Regions from separate parts of the Paraburkholderia sp. ZP32-5 genome, predicted to be linked through region 3. Evidence: riboswitches for the same ligand, from Rfam matches in the RefSeq annotation. Region 3 holds a riboswitch; each other region holds the start of a gene.
The links. Region 3 has a riboswitch for cobalamin ahead of L0U82_RS03870 (TonB-dependent receptor domain-containing protein). Riboswitches for the same ligand answer to the same signal wherever they lie in the genome.
Positions count from the first base shown of each region.

Region 1: another riboswitch for cobalamin. It lies ahead of cobW (cobalamin biosynthesis protein CobW); the one in region 3 lies ahead of L0U82_RS03870 (TonB-dependent receptor domain-containing protein).
Region 2: another riboswitch for cobalamin. It lies ahead of cobG (precorrin-3B synthase); the one in region 3 lies ahead of L0U82_RS03870 (TonB-dependent receptor domain-containing protein).

Region 1 covers NZ_JAJEJP010000002.1:1,355,808-1,365,580, forward strand. Annotated here, with positions in the region: gene L0U82_RS24790 (efflux RND transporter permease subunit) at 1-1,663, opposite strand, end outside; gene L0U82_RS24795 (DUF4136 domain-containing protein) at 2,020-2,628, shown strand; gene bluB (5,6-dimethylbenzimidazole synthase) at 2,658-3,308, opposite strand; gene L0U82_RS24805 (cobyrinate a,c-diamide synthase) at 3,292-4,590, opposite strand; gene cobO (cob(I)yrinic acid a,c-diamide adenosyltransferase) at 4,594-5,196, opposite strand; gene L0U82_RS24815 (cobalamin biosynthesis protein) at 5,193-5,627, opposite strand; partial or broken gene cobA (uroporphyrinogen-III C-methyltransferase) at 5,688-6,452, opposite strand; cobalamin riboswitch at 6,702-6,987, opposite strand; cobalamin riboswitch at 7,069-7,347, shown strand; gene cobW (cobalamin biosynthesis protein CobW) at 7,534-8,625, shown strand; gene cobN (cobaltochelatase subunit CobN) at 8,639-9,773, shown strand, end outside.
Region 2 covers NZ_JAJEJP010000002.1:1,609,963-1,619,735, forward strand. Annotated here, with positions in the region: gene L0U82_RS25865 (cobalt-precorrin-5B (C(1))-methyltransferase) at 1-355, opposite strand, end outside; gene cbiE (precorrin-6y C5,15-methyltransferase (decarboxylating) subunit CbiE) at 355-1,578, opposite strand; cobalamin riboswitch at 1,662-1,840, shown strand; gene cobG (precorrin-3B synthase) at 1,934-3,412, shown strand; gene L0U82_RS25880 (precorrin-8X methylmutase) at 3,405-4,031, shown strand; gene L0U82_RS25885 (precorrin-2 C(20)-methyltransferase) at 4,044-4,775, shown strand; gene cobJ (precorrin-3B C(17)-methyltransferase) at 4,772-6,610, shown strand; gene L0U82_RS25895 (AAA family ATPase) at 6,669-9,290, opposite strand; gene L0U82_RS25900 (metallophosphoesterase family protein) at 9,287-9,773, opposite strand, start outside.
Region 3 covers NZ_JAJEJP010000001.1:902,228-912,000, reverse strand. Annotated here, with positions in the region: gene cobT (nicotinate-nucleotide--dimethylbenzimidazole phosphoribosyltransferase) at 1-747, opposite strand, end outside; gene L0U82_RS03880 (ABC transporter ATP-binding protein) at 804-1,664, opposite strand; gene L0U82_RS03875 (FecCD family ABC transporter permease) at 1,661-2,740, opposite strand; gene L0U82_RS03870 (TonB-dependent receptor domain-containing protein) at 2,780-4,732, opposite strand; cobalamin riboswitch at 4,824-5,083, opposite strand; gene L0U82_RS03865 (ATPase) at 5,290-5,649, shown strand; gene L0U82_RS03860 (cell division protein ZapA) at 5,646-5,957, shown strand; RNA gene ssrS (6S RNA) at 6,114-6,295, shown strand; gene L0U82_RS03850 (EVE domain-containing protein) at 6,444-6,902, shown strand; gene L0U82_RS03845 (SIMPL domain-containing protein) at 7,076-7,804, shown strand; gene lgt (prolipoprotein diacylglyceryl transferase) at 7,956-8,861, opposite strand; gene L0U82_RS03835 (LysR family transcriptional regulator) at 8,947-9,773, opposite strand, start outside.

The DNA of each region.
Region 1 (9,773 bases), on a different contig from region 3:
ACGACAGCAGGACGAAACCGAGAAAGCCGGTGACGAACACGCGCCGGCGCGTCAGCGCCAGTTCGAGCAGATCGCGATACCCGGCGCGGACTTTTTCGAAACGCGCTTCGAAACCGCGTTGAAAGCGTCCGAGCGGTCCTGGGGATTTACTGTCGTGCGCGTGTCCGGGTTCGCTCGGTGCATGTGCTTTCAGCAGGAACTTGGCCATCGTCGGCACGAGGGTTCTCGACAGGATGAACGACGAGATCATCGCGAAGATCACCGCTTCGGCCATCGGTACGAACAGGAAGCGTGCGACACCGTCGAGGAAGAACATCGGCACGAACACGATACAGATACACAGCAGCGACACGAACGCCGGTGTGACGATCTGCGCGGCGCCGTCGAGAATCGCGTCCTCCACCTGCTTGCCGTGCTCCAGGTGCCAGTTGATGTTTTCGATCGTGACCGTCGCGTCGTCCACCAGAATCCCCACCGCGAGCGCGAGGCCGCCCAGCGTCATGATGTTCAGCGTCTCGCCGAGCGCGGACAGTGTCGCGATCGAGCCGAGAATCGCCAACGGGATCGACGTGGCGATGATGATGGTCGAGCGCCAGCTACCGAGGAACAGCAGGATCATCAGGCTGGTCAGCACGGCCGCGATCACGCCTTCGCGGGCCACGCCGGTAATCGCGGCGCGCACGAACAGCGACTGGTCGCCGATCGGCTTGATCTCGAGATTGTCGGGCCATGAGGCTTTCGCGGCGGCGATACGATCCTTGACGCCGGAAATGATGCCGAGCGTCGATACCGAGCCGTTCTTCAGCACCGACATCAGCACCGAGCGCTTACCGTCGACGTGCACGATATTGGTTTGAGGCGCGCTGCCGTCGCGGACGTTGGCGATGTCGCGGATATAGACGGTCGTGCCGTTGGCCGCCTTGATCGGCAGATCGCCGAGCGCCTTGATCTGCGACGGCGCATCGTTCAGTTGCAGCGTGTACTCGTAGTCGCCGATCTTTTCCGTGCCGACCGGCGTGATCAGGTTCTGGCCCGCCAGCGCGTTGGCGACGTCCTGCGCGGACAGACCGCGCGCCTGCATGGCCGCCGGGTCGACGTCGATCTGCACCTGGCGCGACTTGCCGCCGAACGGATAGGGGATGGATGCGCCGGCAACCGTCGTCAGAACTGGCCGCACCGCGTTCAACCCGAGGTCGCCGAGGTTCTGCTCGGAGAGCCCCTTGCCGGACAACGCCAGCTGGATGATCGGCACCGTCGACGCGTTGTAGTTCAGGATCAGCGGCGGCGTCGTTCCCGGCGGCAACTGCTTCAACTGGGTTTGCGAGACCGCGGTCACCTGCGCGTTGGCGTTACTGATGTTGACGCCCGGCTGGAAGAAGATCTTGATGATCCCGAAGCCGGCCACCGACTCGGCCTCGATATGTTCGACGTCATTGACGGTCGTGGTCAGCGAGCGTTCGAACGGCGACGTGATGCGGCCGACCATCTGGTCCGGCGGCAGTCCCGTGTACTGCCACACCACGCTGATGACTGGAATCTTGATGTCGGGAAAGATGTCGGTCGGCGTTCTGACCGCGGACAGCGGACCGATGATGAGGATGAAGATCGCCAGAACGACGAAGGTGTAGGGTCGCCGGAGGGCTATACGGACTAGGCCAAGCATGACGGTTCCAGGGCTTTGATGAGAACGTGGCGCGCGTGCCGCGCACAAGGGGCCATGCGGCGAACGTTAGCGATGTGCCTGTTCCATCCAGGCGCGGTGGTGGATTGACAATCGGGGCAGCCTGCATCGAGCGCCTGAATGCGGCTGGCTTGTTTCCACGACGGAATTCACAACGCTTACGCTGAACTTGCAAATGGCGAGCATCAGCCAGATGTAAAGTCGAAGTCGTTGTTTTAGCCACGTCGCATCGGAGCGACGGAGAATAGCGGGGGGGGACGCTTTGGGAAAAGTGGCTTTTGCACAATACTGTTGTGTGGAAACAAAATATGAATCCGTCTCTGAGAGAAAACAGAACAATGGCAAGAATCTTTCACCTCTGTACCGCGCTGGCCGCGGCGAGCCTCGCCGGTTGCACGGGCCTGAGCGCCGATGTGCACACCGGCCAGACCGACCATGCCGCCGTCGCGCTGCAAGGCGAGCAAACCTATGCGATCGCGCGCACGCAGCCGCAGCAGGACAGCGCCGATTTTCCGCAAGCCGAGAAGCTGCTGCGCGATGAGCTGACCCAACACGGTTTCGTCGATACGGCGGGCAAGCCCGCGCATTACCTGGTGTCGATGGCGTATAGCACGCGGCCGGCGTCGATCGGCATCGGCGGCAGCGAATGCGCGCCGGCCGATTGCGCGCGCGGCAGTGACGGGCTCGGTGCGATGCTGTTCGGGCGCGAGTATCAGCATGCGCTGACGCTGCGCTTCTTCGAAAACGCGAGCGGCGCGGAGCGCTACAAGGTCAGCTCGGTGTTCGTCGATCGCAACGCGGACCCGGTGCATGCGATCCCATTGCTGGTGAAGACTGCGCTGGCCAAATTACCGTTTGATGAACCGGCCGACTGGCGTGTGAAGTTCAGTGTCGACAAGGTGAGCGGCGCGACCAATGTCGAATCGATGAAGCCGCTGCAACGTTAGAACGGAACTCCGGGGTGGTCACGCGGGCGTTAGCCGTCGTCCCGTGGCCAGTGGTTTTCGAACACGCAATCGGCGAGCGGCAGACGGCTCGCCCAGCGCTCGGTTTCAAGCATCGGCTCGCTATAGAACTGGTCGACGTGGCCGAGGCACAGAATCGCGACCGGCCGCGCGCCTTCCGGCATATGCAGTAACTGGCGCACCGCGTCGACGTCGAACAGCGAGACCCAGCCGAGCCCGAGACCTTCCGCGCGCGCGGCGAGCCACATGTTCTGGATCGCGCACGCGACCGACGCCAGATCCATCTCCGGCAGCGTGCGGCGTCCGAATACATGCCGTTCGCGGCCGTCCATCAGCGCGATCACCAGCAGCTCCGCGCATTCGAGCATGCCTTCCACTTTCAGCTTCATGAACTCGTCGCGGCGCTTGCCGAGCGCATCGGCGGTGGCGAGCCGTTCGCGTTCGACGATCTCGTGTAAGACCGTGCGCAGCGCCGCCTCGGTGATGCGTACGATGCGCCACGGCTGCATATAGCCGACGCTCGGTGCATGGTGCGCCGCGTCGAGCAGACGCCGCAGCACCGCGGGATCGACCGGATCGGACACGAAATGCCGCATGTCGCGCCGTTCGTAGATCGCGCGATAGACCGCGTCGCGCTCGGAGTCGTCAAAAGGCTTCGCCATGGAAGAGTGCGGCCGTGAAAGCCGGGTTGGAGGGCCAATAAGCGTGCATATAGGTTGCCACAATCGGGCCCACGCGATAAACCGCTTCGCCGGGTGTGTCACTGTGTGCGCGCGTGGCCGAGCGCAGCGGCGTGAGTGGCGTGTCGAGCTTCGAGTAATGAAACGTATGGCCGGTCAGCGGCCCATGCGGGCCGTCGATCTGTTGCATGCCGAGCGACGTGAAGCGCCTTTGCATCGTCGCGTGACCGGGCACCAGACCGAGCATCGGTGTGCTCGCGCCGTGCGCGTCGGTCAGCGTGTCGAGCAGATACAGCATGCCGCCGCATTCGGCGACGACCGGTTTGCCGGCCGCCACGTGCGCGCGGATCGACGCGGCGCTTTGTGAGTTATTCGCGAGTGTCGCTGCATGCAGTTCGGGGTAGCCGCCCGGCAGATAGAGCGCGTCCGTCGCGTCGGGCAACGGCTCGTCGGCGAGCGGTGAGAACTCGTGCACCCCGGCGCCGAGCGCTTCGAGCAATGCGACGTTGGCCGGATAGATGAACGAGAACGCGGCATCGCGGGCCATCGCAATGCGCTTGCCTTGCAGCAGTTGCGGCAAAACTTCGGGCGACGGTGCACCGAATTCGACCGTGGGCGGCAATTCGGCAAGAGATGTGGTCGCGAGCGTATCGGCGGCACGTTCGAGCCGCGCTTCGAGATCGCCGATTTCGTCGGCCTGGTGCAGGCCGAGGTGACGATCGGGCAACGCGATTTCGTCGCTCGCGGCGATGTGTCCGCACCAGCGCAGATCGGCCGGTAACGCTTGTTCGAGCATCTGTGCATGGCGTGCCGAACCGGCGCGGTTCGCGAGCACGCCGTGAAACGGCAACTCCGGTTTGAAGTGCGCGAGGCCGAACGCGAGCGCGCCGAAGGTCTGCGCCATCGCCTGCGCGGAAATCACCGCGAGCACCGGCACGCCAAAAACGGTCGCGAGATCGGCGCTGCTCGGCGTGCCGTCGAACAGACCCATCACGCCTTCGATCAGGATCAGATCCGCTTCGGCCGCCGCCTGCGCGAGCAGGTTGCGACACGCGGTCTCACCGACCATCCATAGGTCGAGCGACAGCACCGGCGCGCCGCTCGCGCGCGCGAGGATCATCGGATCGAGAAAGTCCGGACCGGTCTTGAACACGCGCACACGCCGGCCGAGCCGCCGGTGATAGCGCGCGAGACCCGCGGTGATCGTGGTCTTGCCCTGACCCGACGCCGGGGCGCTAATAAATAGCGCGGGGCACGCGGACATTGCTCAGAACTCCACGCCGCGTTGCGCCTTCACGCCCTGCTCGCGATACGGATGCTTGATCGCGCGCATTTCGGTGACGAGGTCGGCGGCTTCGATCAGCGCATCGGGCGCATGGCGGCCGGTGACGACGACGTGCAGCATCGGCGCGCGTGCATTGATCACCGACAGCACTTCGTCGAGCGGCAGATATTCGTACTTCAACACGGTGTTCAGCTCGTCGAGGATCACCATCTGGTAATCGCCGCTTTCGATCATCCGGCGCGCTTCGTCCCAGCCTTTGCGCGCGGTCGCCATATCGGCTTCGCGGTTCTGCGTATTCCACGTGTAGCCGTCGCCCATCGTGACGAAATCGCACTGCGCGATGGCGCCGAGAAAGTCACGCTCCGACGTATGCAGCGCGCCCTTGATGAACTGCACGACGCCCAGGCGCATGCCGTGGCCGAGCACCCGCACGGCCATGCCGAACGCGGCCGTGCTTTTGCCCTTGCCGGTGCCGGTGTTGACGATCAGCAGGCCTTTTTCGACGGTCGCGCCGGCCTGCTTTTTCTCATGGCCTTCACGGCGGCGTTCGGTCATGCGCTGATGCGATTCGGGATCGGTTTTCATCGAAGGTCCTGATTGTTGGAAGCTGTTGATATAGAGGCTGCGTGAGTATCGGCATCGTCACCGGACGATGCGATCGCGACGGTGACGCCGGCGTGCACGGTCTTGCGTACGACGAGCCGGGCGAGCTGCGATGCAGTGGCAGGGTTGAGGGTTTGCGCTGCCAGCAGCGCGCAAGGCTCGCAGACGCCGTCCACGCCGAGATGCATCTGCGTGGCCGCCGACACTGAATACAGCGGCACCGCGGCGATCTGCTCGCGAGTGAATAGCCGCAGCGGCAGCGCATGACGCGCGCAGAAATCGAGCAGGCCGGCTTCGTTCGCCTTGATGTCAATCGTCGCGATCGCGCCGATCTGTTCGAACGCATGCGGCCCGAGCGCGTGGCGTACGGCGGCTTCGATATCCGCTGCGGGGGTGTGCAGGCGGCAACCGATGCCTACGCTTAGCGTTTTTGTTGAACGCTGGTGTTGTTGGGTTGGGTCGCTGAGATGACCTGCTGCTGGATCACTGGCGTCAGCAGCATGCTCGCGTTGAGCGACATCGCGTGCGAGCGCGAGCGACGCCACTGCGCCGATCACGACGATCGCAGGCGAGCCGAGCCCCGCGCGTTCGACCACGTCGGCAAGCTCACCGAGTGAAGCGAGCGCGTGACGCTGCTCGGGCCGCGTTGCCGCTTCGATCGCCGCGCAGCGCGTATCGGCGCCCATGCCGGCCGCCAGCAACGCGTCGGCGATCTCGCCGAGACGCCGCATCCCCATATAGATCACGAGTGTCATGCGCGTCGCGGCGAGCGCGGCCCAGTCCGGCTCGTCGCTGCCGGCGCCGTGGCCGGTGACGAACACCACACCCTGCGAATAGCCGCGCTGCGTGACTGGAATACCGAGCGCCGCGGGCGCGGCGATGCCCGCGGTGATGCCGTTGATCACTTCGGCATCGATACCGGCGGCCTGCAGCGCCTGCAATTCCTCGCCGCCGCGTCCGAATACGAACGGGTCGCCGCCTTTGAGGCGCGCGACGTTGCGCCCGGCCCGCAGATGCGCGAGCATTTGCGCGACGATATCGGCCTGCGGCGTCGACGGATGCCCGCCGCGCTTGCCGACATGCACGACCAGCGCATCGGCGTGCGCGAACTGCAATACGTCCGGATTCACGAGGTCGTCGACGAGCACGACATCGGCTTGCGCGAGCGCGCGGGTCGCCTTCAGCGTCATCAGTTCGACGTCGCCGGGGCCGGCGCCGATCAGCCAGGCGCGGGTCATCGCAGCGAGCATGGCGTGCGCCATGCGATGGTGGGACGAGAGAAGCGCTGCGCGATAGCGCGCGCGATGGTGCAGATCGAGTTCATGCGGTACTGCGAATCCGGGCGCGGCAACACACGTGATGGGCGGCGCTTTCCTCTGAAGTTCGGAAAACGCCACGGACGCGCGATGCCATGCTTGAACGCCTTCACATCCGTTCCCCGCGGATTCCGGCGGCCGGCGGCGCGATCGGTGCAGGTGCTGCACGCGGCGCCGCCACCGCGTCTGGCCGGTATCCGGGCTGGCGACCTCACGCGCTTTGCCTTCCCGTCCTTGACGTGGAATGACGAAGATACGCGCGAGATCGCGCGGATTCGTCGATTCACAGGACAGTGGCATCAAAAAACGCATGCGCGGCGCGCCAGAATCGAGGCGCGCGCCGCAGGTTGCTTACCGTTGCGGGGACAGCACAGGTTGAACGCATGATGCGTTGCCTGTTTCCCGTTTAACTGCACATGCGAGCGCATATGCGGGCACCAAACGCGCGCATACGATAGCACACGGGGCCTTGCCGGATAAGCGTCGGCGGCGGTTTTCATCGCGCGTGCTTTCTTGACTGGGCAAGGCTGCGGGCCTACACTCGCACGCACTTCTGGTGCTCGCCCGCGCGCTCGTGCGCGGGCAGTTAAACGGGAAACAGGGGGCCCATCTGCTCTGGAGCGGGCTAACCTGTGCTGTCCCCGCAACGGTAAGCGAAAAGCGGTGCAGGCCTTACGGCCGTGCGCCGCGGAGCCGGCTTCGATGTCCACGCGCAAGGCCGCGTCGGCATATCACCACTGGGCGAGAAACCACTCGGCCGGGAAGGGGAAGCGGCGCTTTCGCCAGCCCGGATACCGGCCCGAAGATGCAGGACGTACGCCGCGGGGATGCGGCGGCGCGTTCATGACTTCACTTTGCTTTCTGTGTTTCCGGGCGTTTTTGCGCGTGTCGTGTCTCCGGGCGTTTTCCGTGCGCTTTCCATGTCGCGGACAACGCCGTTGCTGCTGGACCGACACGCGAACCGACCGGCGCACCCATGCAACGTCTACCGATGGACCTCACGATGCAAACTCAATTGCGCAAGATTCCCGTCACGATCGTCACGGGCTTTCTCGGCAGCGGCAAGACCACGCTGTTGCGGCACATTCTTCAGCATGCGGAGGGCAAGCGCATTGCGGTGATCGTCAACGAGTTCGGCGAACTCGGCATCGACGGCGAGATCCTGAAGGGCTGCGGTATCGGCTGCGATGAAAACGGCGTCGAAACCGAAGGGCAATTGTATGAACTGGCGAACGGATGCCTGTGCTGCACCGTGCAGGAAGAGTTTTTCCCGGTGATGGAAAAGCTCGCCGAGCGTCGCGGCGAGATCGATCACGTGCTGATCGAAACATCCGGCCTCGCATTGCCGAAGCCGCTGGTGCAGGCATTCAACTGGCCGCAGATCAGAAACGGCTTCACCGTCGACGCGGTGGTAACCGTGGTCGATGGACCGGCCACCGCCAGCGGCCAATTCGCCGACAATCCGCTCGAAGTCGATGCGCAGCGCAAGGCCGATCCGAATCTCGATCATGAATCGCCGTTGCATGAGCTGTTCGAAGACCAGTTATCCGCCGCGGATCTGGTGATTCTGAACAAGACCGACCTGCTCGACGATGCGCAGCAAAGCGCCGTGGAAACGTTGATCCGTGACGAGATTCCGCCGCAGGTCAAGATCGTGCGCGCGCATAGGGGTGAGCTGGATCTGCACACGCTGCTGGGTCTCGAAGCCGCGTCCGAGGAAACCATCCATCTGCGCCACGATCATCACGGTTCCGCCGACGATCCCGATCATCATCACGACGAGTTCGATTCGGTCGTCGTGCAAGCGAGCGTGCCGTCGCGCGAAGCCGCACTCGCCGCGTTGCAGACGCTGGTCGAAAACCACACGATCTACCGCGTCAAAGGTTTTGCGGCGTTGCCGGGCGCGGCGATGCGGCTCGTGATCCAGGGCGTGGGCCGCCGTTTCGACAGCTATTTCGACCGGCGCTGGCAGGCCGGCGAAGGCGGCGACGGCTATTCGAGCCGCTTCGTGCTGATCGGCGAAGACCTCGATCAGTCCACCTTGCAGCAGGCATTCGACGCGGCGCTCGGCGCGACGTCGAACGCTGCCGCGTAACGGGCGCGCGACCATGCATCTGTTGCGCACGACGCCGGGCGGCTTCGTCGACGATACGCAGGGCGTGATCCGTATCGATCAGCAGCCCGCCGATATCGTCGTGCTCAGTTCCGCGGATACCACACTGTCGCTGCTCGCGAGCGTCGTGCCGCGTCTCGGGGATGGTTTCCCGAGCGTGCGGCTCGCGAACGTCACGTATCTGCGGCAGCCGGCCTCGGTCGATTTCTATGTCGACGACGTGCTGCAGCATGCGCGCGTCGTGGTGGTCGATCATCTTGGCGGCGAAGCGTACTGGCCGTACGGCATCGAGCAGGTCGTCGCGCTCGCGCAGCGCAAGCAGCAAACGCTCGCGATGTTTTCCGGCGACTTGCAGGAAGATCCGAATCTGCTCGCGCGCAGCACCGCGAGCGCGGAGTTGTGCCAGCAGTTGTGGCGTTATCTGCGCGAGGGCGGCCCGCAAAATGCGGAGGCATTCCTGCGCTGCATCGCGTATCGCGCGCTCGACTGGGGACGCGAGCCGGAGCCGCCGCGCGCATTGCCCGCCGCGTCGCTATATCACCCCGAGCGCGATATGCCGACCATCGCTGACTGGCAGGCGCGCTGGCGGCAGGATGCGCCGGTGGTCGCGATTCTTTTCTACAAGGCCCATCTTCAGGCCGCCAATACCGCGGTGTTCGATGCGTTGATCGACGCACTCGATGCGCAAGGGCTCAATCCGCTGCCGCTCGCGATTACGTCGCTCAAAGATGCGATGAGCCGCGAAGTCGTGCAATCGCTGTGCGCGCAACATCAGGCGGCGTTGGTGCTCAATACGACCGCGTTCGCGGCGTCCGCGATCGATGACCCGGAACCGCTCGCGCTGGCCGGCGACGCGCCGGTGCTGCAGGTGATCCTGAGCGGCGGCAATCGCGAAGACTGGCTCAAGGACAACCACGGCCTCAATTCGCGCGACATCGCGATGCATATCGCGCTGCCGGAGGTGGATGGCCGCATCATCACGCGCGCGATCAGCTTCAAGGGGCTTGCGTATCGTTGTCCGCACACCGAGGTCGACGTGGTGCGCTATCAGCCGGACCTCGAACGTGTGCGTTTTCTCGCCGAGCTGAGCGGCCGCTGGTGCCGTCTGCGTTCGCTCGATAACGCGGACA
Region 2 (9,773 bases), on a different contig from region 3:
CGGCGCGCGTGACGGTGCCGACACCAGGCCCCGCGCGAAAGATCACGCCCGGCTCGGCCACGAGACGCACGCGCGCGAACACGACCGCGCCGTGAGTCACGTCGGGGTCGTCGCCGGCGTCCTTGATCGTGCCCGCTTCCGCGATTCGCTCGCCTTCTGTGCTGCCCTCAAACAGCCGGCAGAACGTGAGTCGCATCGGCACATGCTGGCCCTTCGGCAACACGATGTCGGCGACCTCGCTGACCTCGCCCGCCAGCAGCAGACGCGCGGCCGCGAGCGACGTCGCGGTTGCGCAACTGCCGGTCGTGTAGCCGCTGCGTAGCGGCGCCGGTTGTTCGGGAGTCTCTTCGCGCATCACGAATCGGCCGATGAAGTCGCCGGCTTCACTACTTCGAGCAGCGTAATCGGCAACGCCTGGCGCCATGTATCGAAGCCGCCGAGCGGTTGTGCATGCGCGAGCGCGATACGCGTCAACGAGCCGCCATGCTGTTCGCGCCACGCGGCCAGCACCGCTTCGCCTTGCAGCGTGACCGCGTTCGCGACGAGCCGGCCGCCGTCGCGCAACTGTTCCCAGCAGGTCTCGAGCACGCCGGGCTCGGTCACCCCGCCGCCGATAAACACCGCATCCGGCGCCGGCAGCCCCTGCAACGCGGCGGGCGCGTGGCCGGCCACCAGTTGCAAACCCGGCACGCCGAGCGCATCGCGATTCTGTTCGATGAAGCGTTGCCGCGCGTCGTTGGCTTCGATTGCGATCGCACGGCAACTCGGGTGCGCGCGCATCCATTCGATGCCGATCGAGCCGCTGCCCGCGCCGACGTCCCACAGCAATTCGCCGGGAGCGGGTGCGAGACGCGCGAGCGTGATCGCGCGCACGTCGCGTTTGGTCAACTGGCCGTCGTGGATAAATGCGTCGTCGGGTAGGCCGCTGGTCAGCGGCAGACGCGGCGCGTCGGCCGCCGCGCGGCAGTCGAGCGCGATCAGATTCAGCGCGGCCAGTTCGCCGGCCGACCATTGATCCGCGCGGCCATCGATGCGCCGTTCGAACTCGCCGCCGAGATGTTCGAGCACGCTCATCCGCGTCGCGCCGAAACCGCGCGCGGCGAGTGCCGCCGCGAGCGCCGCGGGCGTGTGGCCATCCGCGCTTAGCACGAAGATGCGCGCGCCGTCATGCAGATGCGTATTCAGCGCGGCCAGCGGCCGACCCACCAGCGACACGGTCGCGACCTCCTGCAACGGCCAGCCGAGCCGCGCGGCCGCCAGCGATAACGACGACGGCGCCGGCAGCACGCGTAGTTCGCCGACCGGCAACTGCCGCGCGAGCGTCGCGCCGACACCGAACAGCATCGGGTCGCCGCTCGCGAGCACGCACACCGGCTGAGGACGCTCGGCGAGCAGCGGCGCGAGATCGAACGGACGCGGCCACGCGGCGCGGCGCGCGGCCAGACGCGCGGGCAGCATCGCCAGATGCCGCTCGCCGCCATACACGACCGACGCGTCGAGCAAAGCACGCCGCGCAGACCGTCCCAAACCGGCGAAACCGTCGTCACCAATACCCACTACGGTCAGCCAGGGCTGCATGCATTCATCCTCATCGGGGCTCGTCAAAAGTGTGCCGAGCCACGCCAGTCAAAGCGTCCAGCCTCGTGGCGCGGTTCGAAAAAAGGCATAATACAGCCGCCGGTGCCCTTCGGGGCCGAAGAGGGAACACAGCAATGATGTGGCTGCCCCCGCAACTGTATGCAGCGAGTCCGTCTGCTCTACGCGCCACTGGTTTGACCGGGAAGGCTGCGACGGACCATGACCTGCGAGCCAGGAGACCTGCCGGCGAAACTGTTCGTGCCAGCCAACATCGGGCGGGGTGTACCGATGCCGCAGCAAAGTCCGCAATGCGGCTTGCTCGGGCCGTCGCGCGACGCTATATCCGGTGTCCGTCTTGAATCGAGCTTTGCCCTCCACTGCTTTACCCGATGCAGCCACGCCGCCGCGCGCTTCCGCGTGTCCGGGGCTGCTGCGCATCGTCGCCGCGCGCGATGGCGGCATCTGCCGGGTCAAGCTGCCGGGCGGCGTGCTGAGCGCCGCGCAGGCGCGCGCGATCGCCGCCGCGAGCACGCGGCACGCGAGCGGCGTGATCGAGCTGACCAATCGCGCGAATCTGCAAGTGCGCGGTGTGCGTGAAGGGCATGAGGCTGCGTTGAGCGCGGCGTTGATTGACGCGGGGATGGGGCCGGCTTCGGGTGCTGCGTACGCAGGGGCGTCCCCTTCTTCTGCTTCTTCCACGACGGCAAGCGACGCAAACCACGTGAATGCCGCGCTCAGTTCCGCCGACGACGTGCGCAACGTGATGATCAGCCCTGCCGCTGGCCGCGACCGGCACGCGCTGATCGACACCACGCCGCTGTGCACCGAACTGCTCGCGCTATTGCAAAGCGATGCGCGCTTCGCGGCGTTGTCGCCGAAATTCGCGCTGCTCGTCGATGGTGGAGAACGGCTCGCGCGCGTCGATCATCCGCACGACGTGTGGCTTGCGGCATCGGTTGACGAAGATGGGGTGCGCTTCGTGTTCGGCCTCGCTGGATGCCCAGGGCCGGCAACAAACACCAACGAATCGCCTGATGACAACGCGAACGGCACCGGCGCACTCGCCGCGATTGCTCCGTCACAGGTGCCCGCGCTCGTGCGCGCGTTGCTGCACACGTTCCTCGATCTCGCCGCCGCCGACACGACCCGCATGCGCGACCTGCTCGCCATGCATTCCGCCGACACCTTGCTGTTGCACGCGCAACGCTACGTCAACTTCCCGCTCACGCGCGACGCAACGCTGCGCGACTGGCGACGAGAAAATCCCGCCGACGCATCGCTGCGCCTCGGCGCCCATGCGCAACACAACGCGAACCTATCGCACGTCGGCGGCCAGCCACCGCTCGGCCGTCTTGACGCGACCACGCTGAACCGCCTCGCCGACCTCGCGCAACGAAATGGCAACGGCACGCTACACGTCACGCCGTGGCAAAGCGTGCTGCTGCCCGATATCCCGACGCAAGCCGCCACCGCCGTGCTAACGGAATTGATCTCGCTCGGCCTCGCCTGCGATGCCGCACAACCGATCGCGCATCTGATCGCATGCGCCGGTTCGAGCGGCTGCGCGAAAGGCCTCGCCGACACCAAGAACGACGCACTGCAACTCGCCGCGCAACTGCCCGCCGATGTCGACGTGCATCTGAGCGGCTGCGCGCGTTCGTGCGCGGCTGCCCATTGCGCGCCGTACACGCTGCTCGCGGTCGAACCCGACCGCTACGACCTGTATCGCCGCGACGGCTGCGCCGGATTCGGCCGGCGCGTCGCGTCCCAACTGACCATCGACGAGGCCGCCGCCCTGCTCGCGCGCCTCGCCCGGAGCTACCCCGATGCTTGATTACATTCGCGACGGTCAGGAGATCTATCGCCAATCTTTCGCGACGATCCGCGCGGAAGCCAACCTGTCGCGCATTCCGGCCGACCTCGAAAAACTCGCGGTGCGCGTGATTCACGCGTGCGGCATGGTCGACGTGATCGACGACCTCGCGTTTTCCGACGGCGCCGGCAGTGCCGGCCGCCATGCGCTCGCGTTCGGCGCGCCGATCCTGTGCGATGCCGGCATGGTCGCGCAGGGCATCACGCGCGCGCGGCTGCCCGCGAATAACGACGTGATCTGTACGCTCACTCACGCGGACGTGCCCGCGCTCGCACGCGACATCGGCAATACCCGCTCGGCTGCCGCGCTCGAATTGTGGCGTCCGCGTCTGGCCGGCAGCGTCGTCGTGATCGGCAATGCGCCGACCGCGCTGTTCCATCTGCTCGACCTGCTCGACGCCGGCGCGCCGAGGCCCGCGCTGATTCTCGGCTTTCCGGTCGGCTTCGTCGGCGCGGCCGAATCGAAGGCGGCGCTCGCCGACAATAGCCGCGGCGTGCCCTATGTGGTCGTGCATGGCCGGCGTGGCGGCAGCGCGATGGCCGCCGCCGCGGTCAACGCGCTTGCGACGGAGGTCGAATAAATGACGCGGCACATGACGCCCGCAGGGCGGCTGTTCGGACTCGGCGTCGGCCCCGGCGACCCGGAGTTGATCACGGTGAAGGCGCTGCGTTTGCTGAAGGCGGCGCCGGTGGTAGCGTACTTCGTCGCGAAGGGCAAGAAGGGCAACGCGTTCGGCATCATCGAAGCGCATCTGCACGACGCGCAGCAGCATCTGCCGCTCGTCTATCCGGTCACAACCGAAGCGCTCGAGCCGCCGCTGTCGTATGAGGCGATCATCGCCGACTTCTACGACACCGCCGCCGAGGTCGTCGCGGGCCATCTCGACGCGGGCCGCGACGTCGCGGTGATCTGCGAGGGCGATCCGTTCTTTTACGGCTCGTACATGTACCTGCACGACCGGCTGGCCGCGCGCTACGAAAGCGAAGTGGTGCCCGGCGTGTGCTCGATGCTCGGCGGCGCGGCGGTGCTCGGCGCGCCGCTCGTGTATCGCAACCAGAGTCTGTCGGTGCTGTCCGGCGTGCTGCCGGAGGACGAACTGCGCCGCCGTCTCGCCGACGCGGATGCCGCCGTCGTGATGAAGCTCGGCCGCAATTTCGACAAGGTGCGGCGCGTGCTCGACGAACTTGGTCTCGCCGGGCGCGCGCTATACGTCGAACGCGCGACGATGGGCAATCAGCGCATCGTGCCGCTGGCCGACGTCGATCCGATGGCGTCGCCGTATTTTTCGCTGCTCGTCGTGCCGGGGCAAAAATGGCAAGGATGATTGCGCCGGCCATCGTGATTCTCGGAGCGGGAGCGCTGGAGACCGCGCGGCGGATTCAGGCGTTGTATGTCGGGCGAGGCGCGCCTGGCGATCGAACGCGCTGCGACATCCATGCGCTGCAAGGCCGCGTCGATGCCGATATCGCGTACACCGAACTCGGCGCGCATCTGCGTGAACTCTATGCGCGCGGCACGCCGATCGTCGCGTTGTGCGCGGCCGGCATCGTGATCCGCTGCCTCGCGCCGCTGCTGTCGAACAAGGGCGCGGAGCCGCAGGTGCTCGCGGTCGCCGAGGACGGCAGCGCGGTCGTGCCGCTGCTCGGCGGGCTCGCGGGCGTCAACGTGATGGCACGCGAGATCGCGGCGGCGCTCGCCGTCGCGCCGGCGATCACGACGAGCGGCGAGTTGCGCTTCGGCACCTGCGTGCTTAATCCTCCCGATGGCTATGTACTCGCCGACATTGGCCAGGGCAAGCGCTTCGTGTCGGATCTGCTTGCTGGGGAAAGCACACGCGTTGAAGGAGACGCGCCGTGGCTCGATGATGCACAACTGCCGCGTTCCGAGTCCGCGCGTCTTGCGATTCGTGTGACGCCGCATGCGTGGGATGGTCGCGCGGATCAGTTGGTGATTCATCCGCGCAGTGTGGTGGCGGCGATGACGAATCGTGTCGCCCGCGACGCGCGCGCCGACGATGACGCAAGCGCCGTGGACGATGCGAATACGCGTGACGATGCTGGCACGGATACAGCCACCTCAACTGCCACGCGCATTGCCACCCGCATCGCCACGCAAGTGCGCGCGGCGCTGCACGCACACGATCTTTCGCCGCTTTCGCTCGCGGCCTTGCTCGCGCCATCCACGAGCATGACCGACTCGTCGCTCGCCCAAGCCGCCGCGCTGCTCGACGTACCGCTGCGCTTCGCGCATGCAGGCACCGAAGGCAGCGAACCGGATGCAGCCACCCTGCTCCACGCCGCGCTACACGTCCCGCACGAAACGCTTCCGGCCACCGCCGAAAGCGACATCGCCCTCGCCGTCTCCCCACTCGCGATCGATCCCGCGACGATCGGCCGGGCGCGCGGTCGCCTGACCGTGATCGGGCTCGGCCCGGGCAGCGCCGAACTGATGGCGCCCGCCGCGCGCACCGCGTTGAACGAAGCCACCGATATCCTCGGCTACGACACCTACGTGAAAATGGCCGGCCCGTTGCGTGCGGACCAGCGCGTGCACGGCACCGACAATCGCGAGGAAATGCAGCGCGCGCGGCACGCATTCGAACTCGCGAGCGAGGGCCGTGCGGTCGTGATGGTGTCGTCCGGTGACCCTGGTGTGTTCGCGATGGCGGCCGCGGTGCTCGAAGCGCTCGAAGCGTCGCGCGACGACGCCTGGGCCGCCGTCGAACTATCGATCGTGCCAGGCGTGTCGGCCGCGCTCGCCACCGCCGCGCAAGCCGGCGCGCCGCTCGGCCACGACTTCTGCATGCTGTCGCTGTCCGACAACCTGAAGCCGTGGACGATCATCGAAAAGCGCCTGCGTCACGCGGCCGAAGCCGATCTCGTGATGGCGTTCTACAACCCGATCTCGCGCGCGCGGCCGTGGCAGCTCGACAAGGCGCTCGATATCGTGCGGGAATATCGCGCGGCGTCGACCGAGGTGGTGCTCGGCCGCGACATCGGCCGGCCCGGCGGCACGCTGCGCACACTGACGCTCGGTGAAATCCGTTCGTCCGATGTGGATATGCGCACGATGGTGATCGTCGGTTCATCGCTGACGCGGCGGTTTGCTTGCGGCGACAACGGTACGCAATGGGTCTATACCCCGCGCTGGTACAAATGAACGCGTGAGCACACGGTAGCGTGCTCACGCGCAATAAGCGCAATGCCCACGCATGCGCTCACGCCACCTTCAGATCCTCCACCGCCCGCTGCCTGACACCAAGGTCGTCCCACAACTCCGGATGACAGGTGAACACCAGAATCTGATGGCGCGTGGCCGCGTCGATCAGCGCGCGCTTGATCGCGTCGCGCCGCGCGGCATCGGTATGCACCGCCGCATCGTCGAGCATCAGCAGCGTCGGCCGGCCTGACGCCTGCAACAGATCGGCGTACGCGAGCCGCGTCAGGATGCCGAGCTGCTCGCGCGTGCCGAAGCTCAGCGCATCGAGCAGTTCGGCGCGGCCGCCGCGATCGAGCGTCGCGGGGCTCAGATCGTCGCCGAGCGCAATGCTCGATTGCGGAAAAATCCGCTTCAGGTAGTGGCCCAGCCGCTCGGTCAGCGGCGCGCGCAACTGCGCGAGCGCGGCATCCCGCTCGTCGACGAGCACTTCGTCGAGCAGACTCAGCGCGCTCGCTCGCAGGCTCAGTTCGTCCTTGCGGCGCGTCGCCTGTTCGATCTGCGCTTCGAGCGCGGCGAGCCGTTCGCCGAGACCGGACGCGCCCATCGTCTCCAGCTGGCTGCGCAGTTCCGCGATCCTTAGCTGACGCTCGCGCTGCTCGCCGCGCGCGAGTTCAGCCGACGCGAGATAGCGCTTCGCCTCCGCCGCCGGATCGTCCAGACGCGCGGCTTCCAGTTCGCGCTCGCGTTCACCGCGCTGATTCTTCAACGCATCGACCTTCACGCGCTGTTCGACGATATTCGCCTGCCATTGCGCGCGGTTGCGACGATACGCGTCGTCGGCGAGCTGCGCTTCCTTGCGCTGCAACTGCGCGGCCAGCGACTCGGCCTTCGCAAGCCCGCTCGATTGCGTCGCGGCCGCCTGCTCGCGCACCTTGCGCGCGGCGTCCAATGCATCGCGCGCGATATCGGCGTTGCGGCGCGCATCGTCGAGCGGCAGCGCGGCGGACACGTCGGGCAGACTCGCGAGCCGCTCGCTCGACGCTTGCACACGCGCTACCGTCGACGCCAGCGCCGCGCGCAATGCGTCGATGCCCTGTGGCGCATGCACGCCGAGAATCTGCGCGTACTGCTTCTGTTGCGCGACGAGGCTTCTCCATTGCTCGTGGCGCGCCTGCGCATCGCCCGCCGATGCAACCCCGAGCATCTGCAACGCCTGCGCATGCCGCGCTTCGAGCGTCGCGAGTTCCGACAATTGCGCAGCCAGATCGGAGACGCCCGGAACGATCCGCAACTCGCCAAGCTCGCCGAGACCGATGCGCTTCTCTTCATCGACACGCAGCACGCCGGTGCCGCTGATCCGCTGATCGCCGACGCTGACCTCGCCGTTCAAGCGGTATTCGATGCGCGTCATTGCCGCTTCGGTGCGCGCGCGCAACACGGTCAATTCAGCATCGAGTTTGACGAGCCGCTTTAGTTGCGCCTCGTCGATTTCAAGCGCTGCCGCATCGCGCGTGGCCTGCAATACCGCCGCATTGGCCTTGTCCGCGTCGGCGATCGACGCGTCCAGCCGCTTGCTCTCCGTGCGATAAAACTCGATCTGATTGCGCAGATCAGCGGCCGTGACGGCCGCGTTCGCGAGTTCGAGCGCGCGGTTCGCATCGGCGGAAGCCTGCTCGAATTGCGCGACGCTGTTGTCCGCTTGCGCATGCGCGCTCTGTGCGGCAGCGACTTCGGCACGTAGAACGTCGAGCTGTTCGCGATCGCGCGCAACCGCGGCTTCCAGTTCGAGCGCGCTTTGCTCCTGCTGCACGGATAGTGCCAATTCAGCCTCGCTCGCAAGTAACGATTGCGCGAGCCCCTGCACACCGCGCTCAAGCTCCGCGACCGTTACCGCGCGCTGCTGTGCAAGCGCGGCCTTCTGCTCGTGAAGCTCCCACGGACGTCGGCGCTCGGCGTCGTCGAACGCTTCCTGCTGCGTAGCAAGCCTCGCGATGTTGTCATCGAACTGTTGCCGCTGCTGTTGCAGTTCGTCGCGGCTCGCGCTCAGCTCGGCGAGGTTTTGTTCGGCTTGCGCGAGCGGCCCGGTCGATTTCTGCGTGCGCGCAGTCAACAGTTGCCGCAATTCGCGCTGCACGGCCGCGATCAATGCGTCTTCGCCGGCTGCTTCGCGGCCACCCGACAGTTGCGTAAGCGCCTCACGCAGATACTGCGCCGCATGTCCGGTCGAATCGCGCAGATCCTGCGTGCCGCCCTGTTGCACCCACAACAGACCCGGCACGCCGGCATTCTCGGCCTTCATCGGCCCGCGCGCGGCGCGCGAAAAGCCAAGCAGCGCGGCGAGCCTGTCTTCCGCTTCGTCCTCGCTGAACACGCTCTGACCGATGCGCAGTTCGCAGCGCTGACGCGACACGAACTGCTTGGACAGACGGCACATCAGCCCATCCAGCTCGAAGCTCACATCGACCGACGGCTGGCCGCTCGCGAGCCCCCATGGCAGCAGGTCTTTCAGATGCGACGCCTTATAGCGTTCGAGAAACACCACGCGCACCGCTTCGGCGATCGTGCTCTTGCCGGCCTCGTTCGGTCCGGTGAACAGATTGAGGCCCGGCTGCAGATCGTCGATGACGATCTGTCCGCTGAACTGCCTGAATTCCTGAATCGCAATACGTTGCAGCTTCATGCGGACCTCGCTTCGCGCGCAAGCTCGCTGTGTTGGGTCGACTGAGGATCACGTTGCCGTTGCTCGCGTTGCAGCCGCGCGAGCAGCAGCAACGCCTCGGCCGCGCGCTTCACCTGCAACGGGTCGGCCTGCGCATCCTCCTGCAAGCCACGCAGCCGCGCGACCACCTTGGCCAGATAACCGCTTTGCGCGCCGAGTTCGGCGAGATCGTCGGCGGTGGGCAGCACCTGCAATGCGCTCAGATCGGCGCGTAACGCCCGCACGCGTGCGCGGGCTTCTTCGACCGCGACGTGCAGCGCCTCGGCGTCGGCAAGCGCCACGCTGCCACTGACCTCGATACGCAGCACGTCGTCGCTGCCTAGATCGGCCAAGCGCGCCTTCAGCGCATCGACGTCGGTCGCCACCGAGATCGTTTCGTCCCAGCGATGCCAGCGGTATTGCCCAACGCGCAACGCGTCGACCTGCGGCGTCGCGCCCGGCTCG
Region 3 (9,773 bases):
CGCGATCATCGCGATTTCGAAGCCGCCGAATGTCGCGAGGACATCGAGCGGCGCGCGGACATCCGCGTGACGCGCGAGCGCGGCGGCGAGCACAGTGCGTTTTTTCGCAAGCCCGGCGTCGTCGAGACCGGTGCCGCGGCCGACGCATTCGTCGATCGGCACATCGCACAGCCGGCTCATCAGACACGCGGCCGCTGATGTATTCGCAATACCCATCTCGCCGAAGCCGATCACGTTGGTGCCGAGCGCCGCGTGATGACGCACGCGCTCGGCGCCTGCCTGCATCGCGGCGAGTGCCTGGTCGTGCGTCATCGCCGCTTCGTGCGCGAAGTTGCGCGTGCCACCCGCAATCGGAATGTCGACGAGTCCGGTGCTCGACGGCACCGGCGTCGCGACACCCGCGTTGACCACTTCGAGTTCGAGACCGGCGACGCGGCTCAGCGCATTGATCGCCGCGCCGCCCGCGATGAAGTTCGCGACCATCTGCGCGGTCACCGCTTGCGGATACGGGCTCACCCCTTCAGCAGCGATGCCGTGATCGCCGGCGAACACGATCATCGCGGGCCGCTGCACGGTCGGATGCGTGCTGCGTTGGATCAGGGCCATCTGCAACGCGAGCGTTTCGAGCCGGCCGAGGCTGCCCGGAGGTTTAGTGCGCGTATCGATGATCCGTTGCAACTCGGCGCGCAGCGTCTGATCGACGGGCACGACTTCGGGCAAACCGGCCGGACGTGGAAAGAAAGTCATGGACGTAGTCGGGAAAGAGAACCAGAGAGAACTAAAGAGAATGTCGCAATAAGCGGTCAGCCTGACGCGCGGTCATGACCGGTCGGCGATTCATCATGTGCACGCGCACGCGGCGCGGGAATCAGCGCCTCGTGCTCGCCGTCGCGAATCAGAATCAGCGGATAGCCGAACGCGCGGCTCGTCAATGCGGGCGTCAGCACGTCGCGCACCGGGCCCGCATGCGCGCCGCCCTCGCCGTCGAGCAATAGCGCGTGCGTCGCGAAGCGGCGCGCGAGGTTCAGGTCATGGCACGAAAACAGTACGCTGCGAGCCGTGCCGCGGCCTGGCTCATGCGTCCACTCGACGAGCGCTTCGAGACAGTCGATCTGATGATGCAAGTCGAGATGCGACAACGGTTCGTCGAGCAGCAGCAGCGGCGCGTCCTGACACAGCACGGCCGCCAGCGCGACACGTTGCCGCTCGCCGCCCGATAGCGACAACACGTCGCGCGCGGCGAATTGCGCGAGGCCGAGCCGTTCGAGCGCCGCGTGCGCAATCTCCCGGTCGTCGTCGCCATCCCAGCCCCAGTCGCTCAGATGCGGAAAGCGGTTCAGCAGCACGATGTCGAACACGTTCGCGCTGAACGCATCGGCCGCGCTTTGCGGCATCAACGCACGACGCCGCGCGAGCGGCACCGGCTGCCAGTCGGCGAGCCGCACGCCATCGAGTTCGACGTGGCCCGCCGAGGCTCGCGCGAGTCCCGCGAGCGTCGACAGCAGCGTCGTCTTGCCCGCGCCGTTCGGCCCGGCGATACACCAGATTTCGCCCGCATTGAACGTGTGCGTGAACGCATCGAGCAACGTGCGCGGACCGGCGCGCAACGTCAGACGTTGCACGCTCAAACATGAAGGAGATGAGGTGTCGTGGCTTTGCATCATCGGCGGCGCCTCAACAGCATCCACAGAAACACCGGCACACCGACCAGTGACGTGATCACGCCGACCGGCAATTGCGCGGGCGCGATCACGGTACGCGCGATCAGGTCCGCGCCCATCACCGCGACGCCGCCGCCGAGCACGGCCGCCGGCAGCAGCATGCGCTGGTCGTTGCCGAACGCGAGACGCAGCATATGCGGCACGACGAGGCCGACAAAGCCGATCGTGCCCGCGGTCGTTACCGCCGCGGCGGCCGCGAGCGACGCGACCAGATAGACGCGCAAACGCAGTGGCATCACCGCGACACCGAGCGCCTGGGCGGCCGCATCGCCACGCAGCAGCACATTCAGACGCGGCGCGGCCGGCACGATCGCGATCAGCGCGAGAGCCAGCGCGATCAGCGCGGTCCACGGCAACGCGCCGCCGTTGAGATCGCCGGTCAACCAGAACAGCATGCCGCGCAGACGGCTGTCGGGCGCGAGATTGAGCAGCAGCGTGATCAACGCGCCCCAGCCCGCCGCGATCACCGCACCGGTCAACAGCAGGCGCGGCGACGTGTCTTGCGGCTCGCCGCGCCACAGTTCGCGACGCGCGAGCCCGAGCACCAGCAGGATCGACACGAACGCGCCGGCGAACGCGCTCGCATCGACGATCCACCATGCGCCGCCCGCGATCATCGCGACGAGCGCGAAGCTCGCCGCGCCGCCCGACACACCGAGCACATACGGTTCGGCCAACGGATTGCGCAACAACACTTGCAGCAACGCGCCGGCGAGCGCGAGCAAACCGCCGCATGCGAAGCCGGCGAGCGCGCGCGGCAAGCGCAGTGTGCGCACGATTTCGCCGGCCAGATCGTTGGTCGTCGCGCCGGTGTACACGCCATCGAATGCATGCGACGGCGCCAATGCCGCAAGCACGCGCGATGGCGCAAGCGGCACGCTGCCGAGCGCGAGCGACGCGATCAGCACCACCAGCGCGACCAGTGCGAGCCCGAGCCAGATCATGGCCGCGCGCTTCGCGCTCATCGTGCGAAGTGGTGCGCGCGGCGGCGTGCTCGAAGAAGCAGGCGCCTGGTTCATCGGCGTGCGCTCATGCGCTTGCCCGAACCGGCGCGCGCATTACTGCTGCTGCCAGCCGAGCGTGACATACGCACCGCGCCCCGGCGAGTTGTACGAGTAGGCCGTTTCATAGTCCTTGTTCAACAGGTTCTGGATTTGCGCGCTGACCCACCACGCCTTCGTGATGTTGTAGCGCGCCGACAGATTCACGACGCCGTAGCCGCCGAGGTTGCCGTTGCTATCGACGCTCGGACCGCTGACGATCCACTCTCCACCGACGCGCCATACGCCGATGCTGCGATTGATCGCGAGCGAGCCGAAGCGTCGCGCGCGCCGCACGAGGTCGACGTCGTTGTCGAGATCGACGGGGTTTTGCAGCGTCAGCGACGCGCGCACGTCGGTCTTGCCGACATGACCGCTCCACGATCCCTCGAGCCCCTGCACCTTCGCATGGCCGACGTTCTCGGGCAGATAGATGCCGGGAGTCGTCTGCACGTAGTCGATCAGATTCGTATAGCGCGTCTGGAATGCGTTCAAGCGCATCACGCCGAGCGCATTCGACGCGTACTGCAAGCCTGCTTCCACGGAATGACTGCGCTCCGGCTGGATCGATGGATTACCGCTCAACGGATAGTACAGATCGTCGAAGCTCGGCGCGCGAAACGCATCCGAATAGCTTGCGGTTGCCTTCCAGTGCGACGTGATGTCGAAACCGTAGCCGAGATAGTAACTGTTCGCTCCGCCGAAATCGGAATACTGGTCGCGCCGCACATTGGCCTGAATCTGGTTGCGGCCGAACCTCGCGGTATAGCCCGCGAACACCGAATCGACATGACGCTCGGGCGCGCCGAACGTATCGGAGTCGAGGCTCTGGTCCAGATGTTCGTAGCCGATCTGCAGCTTCTGATGCGCGGCGAGCGCGAAATCGTTCTGCCACGTGTACTGACGACTGTCGGTATCGAAGCGGCCGTTATAGACGCCGTTGGTATTCGACACGCTCCGATCGTCGCCCTGGGCGACCGTGAAGTGCGTGGTCCACCAGTCGGTCAGCCTGCCGTTCGCGAACACCGACACCTGACTCACCTTGCTATACAGGTTGTTCAGATCGGTCGGCACGCCATACGCGTTGTCGTAGCTATTGTTGCCGTTCGACTGCAAATAGCGCACGCCCGCATCCCAGTTGTCGTTGAACTTGTGACGCAGCGATGCCGAGATGCTCTCGTTCAGATAGCCGTTCGCATTCGGATTCGCGCCCGGCGCCTGGCTCGGGTTGATCGACGAAAAGCCATCGTCCCTGGTGCGTGCGAGTGTGATGCTGAAGGTCGTGCGGCCATCCCGATCGAGCGCGCCGTTGGCGCCGAGCGTTTGCGTCTGCGTGTGATAGCTGCCGTAGCCGACTGAAAAGTTGAAACGCGGCGGATGATCGCCGCCGTCCTTCGTGAACACCTGCACGACGCCGCCGATCGCGCCCGATCCGTATAACGCGGACACGTTGCCGTTGACGACTTCGACATGATCGACCTGATCGAGCGGAATCTGCGAGATCTGCGCGCTGCCGAGGCTCACCGAATCGACGCGCACGCCGTCGATCAACACTAGCGATTGCGTCGCCGACGCGCCGCGCAACGAGAGGCTCGCGCTCGAACCGGGGCCGCCGTTGCGCGTGATCTGCGCGCCGGGCGCGAGTTGCAGCAGGCCTGGCAGATCGGTCGCGGTGGTGTCGGCGATGTCCTGCTGATCGAACTGCGCGGTTTGCGGAATCGCATCGGTGAGCGCTTGCGGTCCGCGTTCGGCGGTCACGACGATCGGCGCAAGTGCGGTGACCGCTTCGGCGGCGGCGAGGTTCGCATCGGTGGGAGCGGTTGCCGCAGTGACAGACGAAGATGAAGACGGGGATGAAGCGCCGGCCGGCACGGCGGACGCCGAAGCCGCGGGTTCAGCGCTTTGCGCATGCACGACGAGCGGCAGGCTCGCGAACGCGAGCAACGCCGCGCGGGCGATGGGGGACTGCATCGGATGATATTCCTGTGAGTGGCGGGCGCGGCCCGCTTCCCCGCAGGCCGACGCGTAACGAGACGTCCCCCCTGTTTGACGTTCTGATGGGCGACGTGCTCTCCCTCTGGCCGGTATCCGGGCTGCGACGCATCGGTCCCGCCTTCCCACGCGTGACGCGCAGTGGCACACTCGCAAGTTAAGCTTCGAACCTGCGTTCAGGACCGACCTGCATGTGAACATGCGGTCGCTTACCGTTGCGGGGGCAGCGCAGGTTCGCGTCCGCGGTGTTCGACACCCCGCGCGTCCTGCTTCCCGTTTAACTGCGCGCACGGAAACGCGCGCGCGAGCACCAGAGTGCGGCAAGTTTAGGAGCGGCCTCGATGGGCGTCAAGAAAGCGTGCCCGCGAATAGCCGTTCCGTAAAACGCGGGCTATTGTCCGGCGGGTGACGTGTTTTTTATCTTATGGTCGGGAAAAAGCGTGCAAGAAGCGATGTTGTTACGTCTCGAAACGAGACAATTGTCGGAACCTGTAATATTCCGCGCTAAAATGCGATGTCTTTAGAGGACGCAGCACATGCTCACCGAACTCGAATCACTCTCCCAGAATATCGGCAAGCTGATTGCGATCAGCCAGCGCCACAACGAAGCGCGGCTCGCGCTCGAAGAGCAGCTCGCGCACTCACGTGCCGAAGTCGAGGCCACCCGTGCGGAACTCGCGCAATTGCGCGCGGAGCGCGACGCGCTGCAAGCCGAACGCGACACACTGTCCGCCAAGATCGACGACGCGCAGGTGCGCCTGAATGCGATTCTCGAAAAATTGCCGCGCGCACGCGCGAGCAGCGAACCGGATAACCAGCTCGATCTGCTCGACTCTGGCCATCCCGAAGGCGAAGAAGCGGAAAGCGACGTCAGCCGCCACGGAGAAAACGCATGACCACCAAGCAGATCGAAGTCTCGATCCTCGACGTACCCTATCGTCTCGCGTGCTCGCCGGAAACCGAAGGCGCGCTGCTCGAAGCGGTGGCGCGCGTCGACGCGGAAATGAAAAAAATTCGTAGCGCGAGCAACGTGCGCGGCACGGATCGCATTGCCGTCATGGCTGCGCTGTCGCTGGCATCGGAACTGCTTAAGCTGCAAAGCAGCGTAAGACACGGAGAAGCATTTCCCGCTGAAGAAATCCGGCGTACAATGCAGCAAATGAACGATCAGCTAGGTACTGTGATCCAACAGTACAGCATGTAGCAAGCGTAGCAGCGTGCCGGTTTCGAACCGGTCACGTGCTCAACGAAGTGGCTCGAATGCAGTACCCGTGTGTCACTTTTCTGAAGTACATGAGAAGATCACGGCAAGCATTTGAGTTCAATCGTTAAGTGATTGTGTTGTAGCTTTATCGGTTTAGCTTCCCTGCCTGGTTCGCCAAGGTCATATATTCCTTGAACCAATGCCATGTGCACGGTTGCGGAAATTTGTAGCACGGGCGTGCGCGTCACTCTGTCTGATGTACCCGAAGTGTTGCTAACTGCGACCAATTCTGAACCCTCGGTTCAGGATGCCGGCCTAGCGGCTAAGGCGGGGACCTTATCTGGAACGGCATCGGACTTCGGTTCGATGCCGTTTTTCTTTGGGTCCCGTTTTTTTGCGCTGTTTTTGTGCCGCTTTTCAGGCGCTTTTTCGTAGGCACCCGTTCGGACCCGCGTGTCGTTCAATCTCTAACGTTCAATTCGATTCATGCGCTACTGGCTGATGAAGTCCGAACCGGACGAAGCGAGCATCGACGATCTCGCCAACGCACCGCATCGCACGCTGCCGTGGACTGGTGTGCGCAATTATCAGGCGCGCAATTTCATGCGCGACACCATGCAGGTCGGTGACGGTGTGCTCTTCTATCATTCGAGCTGCCCCGAGCCCGGCATTGCGGGCCTCGCGGAAGTGTCGTCCACTGCCTATCCGGACCCGACGCAGTTCGACAAAAAGAGCCCGTACTACGACGCGAAGTCGTCGCCGGAAACACCGCGCTGGATCCTCGTCGATGTCGTGTTCAAAAAGAAGATCCCGCTGATTCCACTCGCCGCGTTGCGCGAGCATCCGCAATTGCAGGACATGCGCGTGCTGGCCAAAGGCAACCGTCTGTCGATCACACCGGTGAGCGAAGCCGAATGGCGTTTCATCACCAAACAGCTGGCTTAAAGGCAAATTCGGCATTCAGTCGCATGTGACTCAGGACCGCGCGATCGGCGGACGTGTGAATCTCCTCGCTGCCGATCATCCGTATCTCCACTCCCACCCAGGCCACCCACCTCGCGCCGCAAGCCGGCGCTCGCGTCAATCGAGCACAACCTGTTCAACCAAGGAGTCCAGCAATGACGAAAAAAGCCGCACGGGCACTCGCACTCGCTCTCGCCTGCACCGCGCCTGTCGCGCTCGCGCTGACCCCAACCCTCGCTCGCGCGCAGGGCGTGATGCCGCAGCCTTCGGGGGTTCTGTCGCTGAATGCGCAAGCGAGCGCGGAGGTGCCGCAGGACGTCGTCGATATCACGCTGTTTTTCGAGCAGGAAGCGAACGATCCGTCTTCGCTGACGGCCACGCTGAACCAGCGCGCCGACGCGGCCTTGCAGAAAGCGCGCGGCGTCACCGGCGTGACCGCGCGCACCGGCTCGTTTGCGATCTTCCCGTCGACGGACCGCGACGGACGCATCTCGACGTGGCGCGGCCGTACCGAAGTCGTACTCGAATCGCGCGACTTCGGCGCAGCGTCGAAGCTCGCCGGACAGATGGCATCGATCATGCAGGTCGGCAACGTGAGCTTCTCGCTATCGCCGGAAGCGCAGCGCGCGGCGGAGCAGCGGCTCACGGGCGACGCGATCAAGTCGTTCCGCGAGCAGGCAGCCTCGTCGTCGCAAGCGTTCGGCTTTAGCGGCTATTCGATCCGCGAGGTCAACGTGAATCACAGCGGCAATGTGATGCCGCGGCCGGTCATGATGATGAGCGCGCGCACGATGAGCACCGACGCGAAGATGGCGCCGATGCCGCTCGAAGGCGGCACGTCGACGGTAACGGTCAATGTGTCGGGGTCGGTGCAGATGAAGTGATGCGCGCGGCGAGCCGCGCTTGCGTCGATCGATACGCACACGACGAACGTACCAATAAAAACGCCACGGCATGACTTCATGCCGTGGCGTTTTTCATTTCATTCGTTCAGGAATTCAGCATCAGCACCCGTGCCGAACGAACGCTCGCCCGTCAGCTTGCACTGACCGCCTGCGCCGGCTCGCGGCGCCCACGGCGATACGCCCACACCATCAGGCCGATGCCCGCGAGAATCATCGGCAGCGACAGCCATTGGCCCATCGACAGGCCCATCGCCAGCAAGCCGAGGAAATCGTCCGGCTCGCGCGCGAATTCGACCGTGAAACGCGCGAGGCCATAGCCGATCAGGAACATCGCCGAAATGGCGCCGAGCGGCTTCGGCTTGCGCGAGAAAAAGATCAGCACGAAGAACAGCACGAAGCCTTCGAGCGCGATTTCATACAGCTCCGAAGGATGCCGCGGCAGCAGGTGATATTGCGCGAACACTTCGTTCAGATGCCATTGCACGGCCTGCTGCGGATGCGCGGCGAGCCACGCGGCGTCATCCGGCGCGGCGCCGGGAAACAGCATCGCCCACGGCGACGACGGATCGGTCACACGGCCCCACAACTCGCCGTTGATGAAGTTGCCGAGGCGTCCCGCCGCGAGTCCGGTCGGCACCATCGGCGCGACGAAGTCGGTCACCTGCAGCCACGAACGCTTGCGTTGAAACGCGAACAGCACCATCGCGAACGTCACGCCGAGAAAGCCGCCATGAAACGACATGCCGCCTTCCCACACCTTGAAGATTTCCAGCGGATGCGCGAAATAGAAGCTCGCCTTGTAGAACAGCACGTAGCCGAGGCGGCCGCCGAGAATCGTGCCCAGCACGCCGTAGAACAGCATGTCGTCGATATCCTTGGCGGTCCAGCCTTGCGCGGCAACGTAAGGCAAACGCAGCCGCAGCCGGGCGACGACGATCGCCGCGACGAACGCGACGAGATACATCAGGCCATACCAGCGCACGGCGAGCGGCCCCAGATGAATGGCGACGGGGTCGAAATTGGGGTGAATGAGCATCGGGTAGTTATGGGCAGTTCAGGTTCAGAAGCGGTTTGACGGCGGCACACTCGACGCGATCGACGACGGCCTTCGGCACGCGCCGCTACGCACGCGCCGCGACCGTCGCGGCATGAGCACGCACGATCTCGATAAAGCCCGCGAGCACCGGACTCACCTCGTCCGTGCGCCAGACGAGGCCCGTCTCGATCGCCGGCACAGACTCCGACAGCGGACGGTACACGACACCGGTGCGGCGCAGATTACGCAACGATTGCGGCACCAGTGCGACGCCCATGCCGGCCGACACGAGGCTGACGATCGTCTGCATCTGGATCGCCTCCTGGCCGATGCGCGGCGTAAGGCCCGCGACGCCGTAGCAATCCATAATGATGTCATAAAAGCCTGGCGCGAGACGCCTTGGAAAGATCACGAGAGGTACGTCGGCAAGATCGCGCAGGCTGACCGGGGTGTCGAGCCATTCGGCGGTATCCGCGTTTGGCTGTGGGTCAGCGTTGCCGGCGGCGCCCGGCACGCGCTGCGCCATCTCCGTCGACATCGCGATCACCAGAGGCTCGCGCGCGATCGGCAGCCACGACAGTCGCGCGGCATGCCGCGGCGGCAGCGGCGCGATCACGAGGCCCGCGTCGAGGCGCCCGGCCACCAGTTCGTCGACCTGCACGTCGCTGGTCGCCTCGGTCAGTTCGAGCCGCACACGCGGATGACGCACGCCGAAATCGCGCAGCAGCAGCGGCAGCAAGCCATAGTCCGCAGTCGACACGAACGCGAGCGACAACACGCCCGCCTCGCCGCGCGCGAGGCTTTGCGCGAGCGGCCGCAGCCCTTCAGCGGCCGCGAGCAGGCGCTGCACCTCGGGCAGCAGATCGGCGCCGACCGCCGTCAGTTCGACCGAGCGCTTGGTGCGTGCGAACA